Regions from separate parts of the Lysinibacillus sp. NPDC097231 genome, predicted to be linked through region 2. Evidence: riboswitches for the same ligand, from Rfam matches in the RefSeq annotation. Region 2 holds a riboswitch; the other holds the start of a gene.
What was found. Region 2 has a riboswitch for cobalamin ahead of ACIQXF_RS19200 (ABC transporter substrate-binding protein). Riboswitches for the same ligand answer to the same signal wherever they lie in the genome.
Positions count from the first base shown of each region.

Region 1 (5,972 bases), on a different contig from region 2:
AGGTGTCATTTGCTTGATAAACGTGCGTACCTCATCATTTCCTGCTGCTAAACGGCTCCCATGGCCGACAAATAAAATTGCTTTCATTATCAATAACTCCTCACTAATCGCCGCACGGAGCTGGCTCTACTTTTATTTTTGAAGACATATCCTGATACGTAAAATGTAGTATCTTTTTTACACGCTTAAAGTATTTAAACAAACGTTCATTTGGATGTGCATTTGCTTTATACTCTTCAATAATATTTGTGATAAGCGGGATCAGCTGTTCAGGTTCTAAGCCCTCCACAACAGGCTGCGCCGCATGTGCTGTACGACCAACTGGCTTAGCACCAATAAAAACATCAAATTTACTTTTACGATAAACAATGCCAATATCATCAAATACTGCGCGATAACATGCCATTCCGCAGCCATTAAAGCCAATATTTAATGTTTTCGGTAATGACAAACCTCCAAGCTTTTCTTGAATTTCTTCGGCATATGGAATCGAATCGGTCTTTTCCCCATAACAGAAATCACAAGCCTTTAGTGACAGCACATCACCAATTGGTGCTAGTAAAAAGCCCACTTCATGGAGCTTTGCTGTAATCTCTTCTGGTTCAGTCGTTGGAATTTTCAAATGAATTTGATGGTCTGGTGTATACTCCATCGTTCCTTCTTCTCCAACTACCTCAGCTAACGTCATCATTTGTTGAGGCGTAAAAAACTTATTGGCTACCCCTGGACTAACAGCTAATTCAAAAATGGATTCAATTTGTTGTTGAACAAGCTTAGGTGTTATCTTTACGGCATCCGTTCCCTTCACCATCGCTAGAGCTTTTGTCGCCATTTCAAGTGATGTTTTTTTAGGATTTGGATCAGGTGTTATAGCTAAACTGGGCTGTATACGATTTGCATTTGGGTCTGTCGCAAAATCATTACGCGCTTGTCCTGTTTCTTGATTCATTGCCCATGGTTCATTTTCTTCTCTCAGACGTTGATGTGGTCGTAGCGGTTGTTTTTCTTCACCAAGTGTATATTTGCGCTGATATCCACGCGGTGTAATCATTTTATTGTCATAGAAGAACGTAGATGAATTCCCGATAATAACCGTTGTCAACATGCCGATATCATGTTTAAGCATTTCTGCTAAAGTGGTCATCGTAATTTCCTGGCGGTCACGATACGCGCTTTTGACAAGTCCCACCGGTGTATCTGGCGAACGATATTCTAATAAAATTCGCTGTGCCTCTACAATTTGTCTCGTACGACGACCACTCTTTGGGTTATAAAGTGCAATAACAAAATCCGCCATTGCAGCAGCTTCTACTCGTTTCGCAATTAAATTCCAAGGTGTTAAATGGTCACTCAAACTAATGGTACAGGCATCATGCATAATCGGAGCACCTAGTAAACTAGCACACGAATTAATAGCAGAAATACCTGGAACAATCTCTACCTCAACACCAGTTGCTTCTGTCCAACCTAGCTCGATTAATACCTCATACACTAATCCAGCCATTCCATAAACACCTGAATCACCACTGGAAATAACCGATACGATACTCCCTGCCTCCGCTTGGCGCACCGCTTCCTGTGCACGTGAAACTTCTTCTGTCATACCTGTACTAACGATCGCCTTGGCACTTACTAAATCCTGAATAAGCTCCACATAGGTTTTATAGCCAATGATCATATCACTTTGCTGTAATGCCTCTACAGCACGATGCGTAATATGATTAAAATCTCCAGGTCCAAAGCCAACTACGAAAATCTTCCCTTTTTGCGCCATGTTGTTACCCCTCTTTCACCTTTTCGATGCCTTTAATAGCTGTCGTTTGAGCTGTCCGCTGTAACGTACCTTCACGAAGTGTAAAGACATGCTCCTGATGTAATAGTTCATGCTGTAAATCTTGCACCAGGGCTCTTCCATGCTCCGTTGTCGGCACACGGTACCAATTCCCTTGTGGATAGGCAATGACAACACAAGCATCCTTGCATCTGCCATTACAACGTGTTCTTGTCGTATGTATTTCTTTATCAAGCGCTTGTATCTGTATTTCGTCACGGATAGCTTGGGTAATGTCCTCTGCATCTTTATTCATACAGCTACTGCCGTTGCAAATAAAAAGATGCGTTTTCATACCCTCTAAATTCCAAGTTGTCATCGTTGTTCTCCCCTCAAATACTTTTAGGAAAAAGAAAAAAACCTTTACTCTAGACGAAGAGTAAAGGTTTTGTAGAAGCTAAATAAAAACGAATATATACAGGTACTCGCTCTCGCTTCAACTTCTCCCTCCGAAAAGTTTACATGCATCATCATATAAGCAGGTTTCCTGACTTAAGCTTCCTTTTACTTTCGCGCCTTCCCAAGTTTCAAACTAGTGGCTTTTGCGATTTCATCAGCTATTACAGTAGCGGGGGCTGTATCGGATTCTCACCGATTTCCCTATTATCTCGAAGTAATCGAGCACTTATTGATGTTTTTATATTAAATTATATTTCTGGTAAATGAATAGAAAACTGTTTCTATCATAGTCTTATTATTTTAAAATTTCAATATTTCTTTTTTTATTTGTGACATTTTTATTAAAATACCCATCAAATATCCAAAGAGGGAACATTTTTAAAATTTTCTACATTGACATTTAATTTAAAAATTTTTTTCATAAAAAAGATAGCATATTTATGGAAAAGCGTGTTACACTTTGTCGTGAAATCTCACAATTTCATCTTTTTTCGGTGCGGAATGATAACCATTTCGCTTAAAAGGGAAGCCGGTTTAAGTCCGGCGCGGTCCCGCCACTGTACTAGGGAGTTTTATAGATGATGTCACTGTCAAAGAGATGGGAAGACCTATAAAACGATGAACTAAAGCCAGGAGACCTGCCGAAAAATATGTGATCGTTTCAGCCTACGAGGATGGGTGTGCGGCTAAGCAGATTAGAATTTTATTTGCTTTTTTAGCTATGCACTTTTCCAATTTCGGAGAAGTGCTTTTTTTTTATCTTTATTCAACAAATGTTTTCTGTAGCGAAAGCGAAGCGCCAGCAACAAATGTTTTCTGTGCGAAAGCGAAGCGCCAGCAACAATTACGCTAAGGCGAAATTGATTAACGCACGCTACAATCGAAAAAATTAAATGTGAGGAGGAGCAATATTGAAATTCTCTGGTTGGAAACTTAGTTATTTCTTACTGGCATTTTTATTCGTGCCAAATCGTGCATTCGCCATGCATATCATGGAGGGCTTTTTACCAATGGAATGGGCCATTTTTTGGTGGGTCATTTCGATTCCATTTATTATTTTAGGATTACGTTCAATTCGCAAAACAATTGATGAAAATCCTGAAACAAAAATGATACTAGGTCTATCAGGTGCCTTTGCATTTGTGCTTTCAGCATTAAAGATCCCGTCTGTAACGGGAAGTTGCTCGCACCCAACTGGTGTTGGGCTTGGTACTGTTCTTTTTGGACCATTGGCTATGAGTGTAATTGGAACAATCGTATTATTATTCCAAGCTTTACTTTTAGCACATGGGGGGCTTACAACTTTAGGTGCAAACGCCTTTTCCATGGCAATTGCTGGCCCGATAATTGCTTATTATGTATTTAAAGGCTCGCAAAAAATGGGTTTATCGTTTTCTGTAGCTGTGTTTTTAGCTGCAATGCTTGGTGATCTAGGTACATATGTTATCACTTCGGTACAACTAGCTCTTGCCTTCCCTTCTGAGGTAGGAGGCTTTATGGCTTCATTTACAAAGTTCGCTGGTATATTTGCGATAACTCAAATTCCGCTTGCTGTTAGTGAAGGGATTTTAACAGTAGTCGTGATAAATTTCTTGAAAAAATACAATGTGAGCGAATTAAAAGCCTTACGTGTTTTCTCAACAAAGGAGGCACACTAGAATGAAAAAAAATCTACTGTTATTAGCAATTGTTGTGTTATTGGCAATCATCCCACTTTTCGTACAAAAGGGAGCAGAATTTGAAGGGGCTGACGGTGAAGCGGAAGCAGCAATTGGTGAAATAAATGCTGACTACGAGCCATGGTTTGAAAGCTTATGGGAGCCACCAAGTGGTGAAATTGAAAGCTTATTATTCGCACTACAAGCTGCTATAGGCGCTGGTTTTATCGGCTATTTTATCGGCTTGATGCGCGGCAAACATAAAGAGGGTTAAGCCGATGTTACTCATTGACAAGTATGCATATTTGAATAAGCTAGTATCGATTCATCCGCTAGAAAAAATGACATTTTCCCTAGGATTACTATTATTGTCGCTTATCATGAGAGATGAACGGATTTCACTCATTACATTTATTGTAATGAGTGCTTTTATCATTGTAGGCGCAAAAATCCCTATTAAATATTACGTAAAATTACTATTGCTACCGGGATTTTTTTTACTGTCTAGCTTAGTGTCCATTTTAATTTCTATAGCGCCCTCGACAAGCACGCTCCCTACTTACATTTGGTCATTTTCTTTTAAAGGTCTGACCATTTTTGTCGGTAGCGCGAGCATAGAAACAGCAAAGCAGCTTTTCTTCATCGTTCTTGGTAGCATTAGCTGTTTATATTTTTTAATTCTCACGACATCCGTACAATCTATTTGTCATGTTCTGCGACAATGGCGGCTTCCCGTTTTATTCGTGGAGCTAGTAGAATTAACGTATCGTTTTATTTTTATTTTTCTAGACAGCATGCAAAAAATTCACCTCGCTCAGCAGGCTCGGCTTGGTTACCACTCCCCTAAGCAATGGCTACGCTCTGTATCAATGCTGATTGCGGCGTTATTAGCTGAGATGTTCCAACGAAGTCGTGAACTAAACAATGCGATGCAGGCACGCGGTGGTGAAACTGTTTATTGGCAAGAGGATGTTACCTATAGCACGAAAAACTGGTTTGGGATTGCCGCTATTTTTGTATTTCTCATCATTTATGGAGGGGTTTTCTAATGATGACAGATTTATACTTTGAATTAAAACAATTATCCTATGCCTATGCAGATGGAACTCATGCATTAACAGATATTTCACTGCAAATTCCAAAGGGCAAAAAAATTGCCTTACTTGGTCATAACGGAGCCGGAAAATCGACGTTGTTTCAGCATTTAAATGGCATTTTACAGCCAACTACTGGCAGTATATCCTTTTGTGGTAAAGAACTTCACTATAGCAGAAAAGCATTAAAAGAATTACGTCAGCAGGTTGGTATTGTTTTTCAGGATGCGGACAACCAGCTTTTTTCTGGTACCGTTAAGCAGGATATTGCGTTTGGACCTTTGAATCTTGGTTGGACTACTGAAAAGATTGAAGAGAAAATAGCATGGGCTGTTGCTCAAACTGAGGTTGAAGCGTTGCTCGATAAACCGATACATTTTTTAAGTGTCGGACAGAAAAAACGTGTCGCAATGGCTGGTGTACTAGCCATGGAACCATCTGTTCTATTATTAGATGAACCTACAGCTGGATTAGATAATTATTATGCTGCTCAAGTTTTACAGTATTTAGCGAAATTAGAGAATGAGGAACGTACCATCTTAATGGCGACCCATGACATCCCTTTGGCCTATGAATGGGCAGATCAAATAATTGTTATGGAAGCTGGAAAAATCATTTATAATGGGGATCCTGTTGAACTCTTCTACCAAGAGGAATTACTTGAAAAAGCCCATCTAGAGCGCCCATGGGTCTTTGAAATGGCGATTGCCTTGCAACAGAAGAAATTATTTGAGAAAAACATAAAAATGCCTCGTTCGAAAGATGATTTACAGAGACTTATTGAGCAGCTTTAACGCTTGTAGCTTATAATGCATTTTCTAACACATTAGAGATACGCCTATTAGTACTTGGGACTGAGCAATTCTTTTGAGTGACCGGAGCGGCGGTTTTCTCTTGTACCTGAGCGGTTCTTTTGATGAACGGAGCGGTTTTCTCTTGTACCTGAGCGTTTCCTTCACTGAACGGAGCGGTTTTCTCTTGTACCTGAGC
Region 1 is NZ_JBIWDH010000038.1:163-6,134, reverse strand. It holds gene ACIQXF_RS18935 (sirohydrochlorin chelatase) at 1-87, opposite strand, end outside; gene cobJ (precorrin-3B C(17)-methyltransferase) at 104-1,774, opposite strand; gene ACIQXF_RS18925 ((2Fe-2S) ferredoxin domain-containing protein) at 1,779-2,150, opposite strand; cobalamin riboswitch at 2,291-2,475, opposite strand; cobalamin riboswitch at 2,706-2,890, shown strand; gene ACIQXF_RS18920 (energy-coupling factor ABC transporter permease) at 3,142-3,888, shown strand; gene ACIQXF_RS18915 (energy-coupling factor ABC transporter substrate-binding protein) at 3,890-4,162, shown strand; gene cbiQ (cobalt ECF transporter T component CbiQ) at 4,194-4,937, shown strand; gene ACIQXF_RS18905 (energy-coupling factor ABC transporter ATP-binding protein) at 4,940-5,776, shown strand.
Region 1: another riboswitch for cobalamin. It lies ahead of ACIQXF_RS18920 (energy-coupling factor ABC transporter permease); the one in region 2 lies ahead of ACIQXF_RS19200 (ABC transporter substrate-binding protein).

Region 2 (5,972 bases):
TCATCCAACCGCTTACTTGCCAGCCGTCTGCCCCTTCGTATTCAATAGCTTCTGGAGCAGATAATTCTCTCGTCTTTAAAAATTCCTCATTGACGTTCGTAAGCTGTTCCTTTTCACCCGTATTTAAATTGACGTAAAATAGATCGCCAGGATTTGTCGTTGTGCTGATTGCTACTACCGCTTTATTATTTTTTCGATCAAGTGAAAAACCATAAACATACTGATCATCATGAATGGCAGGATATAATTCTCCCGAAAGATTGCCAAAATAAATGGCTGTATTTCCGTGATCTGTCACTTGGAAGTAAAAGCTTTTGTTATCCTCTAACCATTGGACACGTGGAGCAACTACCCCCTGAAGGAAATCACCGATTACAAAATCACCAACTGGCGCGTCAAAATCACTTGTAACACATGTCGTAAGGTTATTTTCCAAATCATACATCCATAGCTTTGTTTGTGTTGCATTTTCAAATTCTCTTTCACTGCCTACATAAGCTATATAACGGCTGTTTGGAGACCATGAGGTTTGGTAAAACACCGCTGTTCCTTCCGTTAGCTTGCGACCATGTTTCGTATCTAAATCCAATAAGTAAATATCACTTATGAATGAAAAATCAAGATCCTCTGTTAAGTCTGCAATGTAAGATAGATATTTTCCGTTTGGAGACCATGAACCAAGTTGTAAATTATGTTTCCCCTCCGTCACTAGCTCTAATTCTCCCGATTCAAGATGGACGATGGCAATTTGAGAAAATTGCTCCATATCTATAAATCCAGCTGCATCTGATTTATATTTCATCTTTTCTATTTCAAGTGGTTTTAGTTCTTTGTCTTCTTTCTTATCCTTTTCAGCTTTATCATAAATGTTTTCATCTTTACCAAGCTTTACTGAGAAGGCAATTTTCTCACCACACGGAGACCAGGTCGGTGATGTCGCACCGTTTTTACAATTAGTAACTTGTTGTGCTTCCCCACCTGCTTTAGAAAGTACAAAAATTTGCGGCTTGCCATTTCTCGTTGACACAAACGCGATTTTACTGCCATCAGGAGACCAAACAGGTGAATTCGTTTTATCTTCACCAAACGTCCATTGCTGAGGTTTTTTCTCATGCATGTTTATGTAAAATAAATTAGATATATAATCTTTTTTCTTGTCATCAATATACGTCTCAACATAGATAACTTCGGTTCCGTCCGGTGATAGTTGTGGATCTGCCACTGATTTTAATTGATATAGATCTTCTGGTTGAATTCCTTGCTTTGATGTCAAATTTAATATCCCCTTTGTGTTGAAAATTTCATTACATAGTACAATATTTAGACACTCTAAGTATTATTCCTTCTCAGAAAATAAAAAATGATTAAAGATTATTAAAGTTTCCAATAATCCGCACATTTGGTTCTACGATAAAATTTATAAAAGGGTTCATTTGGGCGAGCATGCTCCTTGTAGAGACAAATGATTTCTTGCAGAAGGCTTTCAATACAGTCAACTGGCACTTTTTTGGCAAAAAGCGTCCCGGCTTGTGCATTCGCCCCCATTGGCACTGCCCCTAAATAGACATCAAAGCTATCCTTTTGATAGACAAGGCCAATATCATCATAAACCGCATTATAGCAGGCAGATGCACAGCCATTGACGTTGACACGTAATCTTGTCGGGACAGCGGTTCCTTCTAATGAATGATAGAGCTTTTCTGTCATCGGTGCTGCCTCCATCATATCGCCATCGCAAAAATCACAGGCTTTCATCGATACAATAGGGCCTGGCATAACCACATACAAGCCAGCGTCCTGTAGCTCCTCTATTGTTCTAGCTACATCAACAGTTGGAATCGACAATAACATACTGTAGGATGCAGAATATTTGATGGCACCAGTGTCCCCAACGACCTTAGCGATGGTTTGAAACTGCGGTGCTGTATAATGTTTATTAATAATACCTGGGTTTACAGCAAGACGTGTAAATTCTCCATTGTGATTTAGCTTTTCAAATGTTTTGTCTGGTATATTCGAACGAAATGCATTCATTGATAACTCTCCTTATGAAAAAGGAGCTAGCAAATTGCTAGCTCCTAATGATAGTTTAAAAGTTGTCAGGATAGAAGCCCTTTGCCAAAATTTGAATCGCTTCTGCAGCACGAACCCCCTCAGACGCCGCTGATAATGGTAGGATGACAAAGCATTCATTTTTCACTGCTGCTATTTCCTTTAATGCCGGATCATTTTTTAAGAAATTAATTTTTTCCTCTGCTGTTGTTTCTCCGTAATCAATGACAACCACCACTTGGGGATTACGATCCACAGCATCTTCCTTGGAAACAGTTGTCCAACCCGATTCCACATCACCAAAAACATTGTTACCGCCAGCAATGGTCACAAGTTCATTCATAAAGTTTTGTCCAGCAGTAAAGACATCTTTATCACCACCGTCAAACACTAAAACACGTAGGTTTTCTCCATTTTGAGGTAATTTTGCACGAACATCATCAACGTCTTTCGTCATTTGTGCAATTAATGCTTCTCCATGATCCTCGACACGGAAAATTTTCGCGATATTTCGGATATCTGTGAAAATATCTTCTAAAGTTGGTTTCGTCATATTAGAGGCTGTATGCAAATACGTGTGAATTCCTAATGCCTCAAGCTCTTCCGGAGTACCAACACCTTTCTCTCCAAAGGCGCTTTTCCAGCCTCCATATAAAAAGTCCGCTTCTGCATCGATGACCTGTTCCTTTGCGGGATATTGTTCAGCTAACACTGGCACTTTATCGTAAGCAGCTTGTAGCGGCTCATAGATTTTGTCGTCTAAATACGCCGTACCTACCATTGAATCCTCTAAGCCTAAAGCTAGCATAATTTCTGTGACATGCTGATTTAAGCTAATCGCTTTTTTGGGTGCCTCTTTATATACTTGAGTTGTACCATTATTGTCAATTGTTATTTCTGTCGTTTCCGCTTGTGAAGGCTCTATCTTCCCACTCTGTGTAGCCCCTTCCTTCGCATTACACGCGCCCAATATAGCGAGCAGGGCTATGGCAAAGACGAGCCACATGCTTTTCCATTTCTTCATATCCTTTTCTCCTTTGTTGTGCAATCTATAGAAAGAAATCAGCAGACTTCTTTGCTACTAAGTACGTTTTAAAAAAGGGCATAAAAAAATCCCCTTGTTTCCAAGAGGTAAGCATAGTGAAAGACGGTTTCTTCAACCTATTCACTATCTCCATCCTCGTGGTTTCTAGTAAAAAATACATATTGGCAGGTATCCTGGCTTAGGTTCATCATCTATACGCCTTCCCATAGCGTGGCTACAGTGGCATCATGTATAGACTCCCCATTTACAGTTGCGGGACAGCATCGGATTCGCACCGATTTCCCTTTTAAGCAAATGACAAAGGCCATTTGCACCAATAGGTTGTTATATTTTTGTTGGAAATGTTAATGCTAGACTAGCAGAAGAAAATTTTGTTCGCAATCTCACAAAAAAATCCATTTCATAATAATCATGAATATTTTAGCACTATTCCGACATCATCACTAACTATTTTACACGAAATATTTTTCAACTTAATTCTGTTACAATAATAACGAACGAAGAATAGAAACGAGGATTTTATTATGCATAAAACGATTGGAGTACTCGCTCATGTTGATGCAGGAAAAACAACATTTTCAGAGCAATTACTTTTTCATACAAACAGTATTCAGGCCCGTGGACGAGTGGATCATCAGGATACATTTCTGGATAATCATGAGTTGGAGCGTCAACGAGGTATTACAATTTTTGCCGAGCAAGGCCGCATGACGATTGGCAACGATACATACACATTAATCGATACACCTGGGCACGTCGATTTCTCTCCAGAGATGGAGCGTGCTATTCGGGTGATGGATTATGCCATCATTATTATTAGTGCCGTCGAGGGCGTACAAGGTCATACCGAAACGGTGTGGCAACTATTACGCCAATATCATGTGCCAACCTTCTTCTTTATCAATAAAACGGATCGTGAAGGTGCAAATGTTGAAGGTGTTATGGCACAGCTTCGAAAAGATTGCTCTGAGGATGTATTATTAGTAGATGAACTGCTCCGTTCTGACAACGTTCCCTATGACATGATGGAATGGCTCGCAGAACGAGATGAGCAGCTTCTCGATGCTTTTCTTAGCGAAACATTAGAAAGCTCTCGCTGTCTACCTCATCTCCAAGCGATGGTTAAACAGGAAAAGGCCTTTTTGTGCTTTGCTGGCTCCGCTTTAAAAGATGTAGGGATCAAGGAATTTCTAGCCCAGCTCCCATTACTTACGGAGACACATTTTAATACTGAAAAACCATTTCAAGGCGAAGTGTTTAAAATTCGCCATGATGGACATCAACGCTTAACTTTTATCAAAGCTTTACAAGGAACGTTACATGTTCGTGATGAATTTTCGTTTGGCGATGTAACCGAAAAAGTGACGGAGATTCGATTATATAACGGAAGTCGTTACGAAACTGTACAAGAGGTTACAGCTGGGGAGATATTCGCAGTAAAAGGGCTTAGTCTAGCAAACATTGGGGCTAGCATTGGTCATTCTAGCAACCCGCAGCCCTATGAATTAGTGCCAACCTTGCAGGCCAATGTACAATATGACGGCGATCAGCATATTAAGGAAGTCTTAAAAGTTTTTCGTGTCCTTGAAGCGGAAGAGCCTTCCTTACGTGTGGTTTGGCATGAGAAATTTCAAGAAATTCATGTACATATTATGGGTGTCATCCAACTCGAGGTTCTTGTCGAAGTGCTCAACAACCGTTTTTCACTAGACGTGTCATTCGGAGAGCCACAAATTTTATATATGGAAACGATCGCCACAACGGTCACAGGCTACGGCCATTTTGAGCCATTAAAGCACTATGCAGAAGTCCATTTATTAATGGAGCCAAATACACGTGGGACTGGTCATACATTTATCAATGCTTGCCATGCAGACGATTTATCGGTTGGGCATCAGCGGCTCATTGAAAAACATCTTTTCGAGCGCGACCATCACGGATTGTTAACAGGCTTTCCTGTAACAGATATCCGTTTCACCCTGTTAACAGGGCGTGCACATATTAAGCATACAGAAGGTGGCGATTTTCGAGAGGCCACTTTCCGTGCATTACGACAAGGACTTGAACAAGCAGAAAATGTGCTACTAGAGCCTTATTACCGCTTTAAGCTCAAAGCCCCTAGTGATTTTATCGGTCGCATGATGACCGATATCCAGCAAGCATCAGGTACATTTGGCACGCCAATCATCACAGAAAATGATGTAACTTTAACGGGCCGTGCCCCTGTCGCAACATTTATGAGCTACAGCACAACCTTTGCTGCCTACACCAATGGTAAAGGTGCACTCTCTCTACAATTTGATGGCTATGATGCGTGCCATAATACAGAAGAAATTATTACCCAAATTGGCTACGATAAAAATGCCGATCCTGAGTATTCGTCCTCTAGTATTTTTTGCGCAAAAGGCAAGGGCTACTCCGTTCCGTGGGATGAAGCGCAAGCAGCAATGCATTGCCTGAAATAAATCAAAAAAAACTGTACTTGATGAATTGAATCAAGTACAGTTTTTTGCTGGTGGGGCGGGTTTTTGCCTCTGCTCAGCGGGGATTCTGCTTGCGTGCAGGTATTTCCCTTCACTTCTCGGGGATTCTTTACTGACGCGCGGGTATTTCTCTTCACTTCGCGGGTATTCTTCCCTTCCGCGCGGGTATTTCTCTTCACTTCGCGGGTATTCTTTGCTGACGCGCGGGTATTTCACCTTCACTCCGCGGGGATTCATCCCTACATTCATCCCTACTCCGCGAGTATTGTAAATCTTTTATTACAAAGCTTTTACAGTTTGCTTTGTTTGTTTGAAAAAGTGATAGGAAGGTTCGACAACGGCATAGATATGAGAATTGTAAAAATCTATTAATACCTTGCCCGGTCGAGTTT
Region 2 is NZ_JBIWDH010000039.1:1,627-7,598, forward strand. It holds gene ACIQXF_RS19190 (S9 family peptidase) at 1-1,273, opposite strand, end outside; gene ACIQXF_RS19195 (precorrin-3B methylase) at 1,375-2,034, opposite strand; gene ACIQXF_RS19200 (ABC transporter substrate-binding protein) at 2,090-3,076, opposite strand; cobalamin riboswitch at 3,244-3,430, opposite strand; gene ACIQXF_RS19205 (GTP-binding protein) at 3,622-5,562, shown strand; gene ACIQXF_RS19210 (hypothetical protein) at 5,860-5,972, opposite strand, start outside.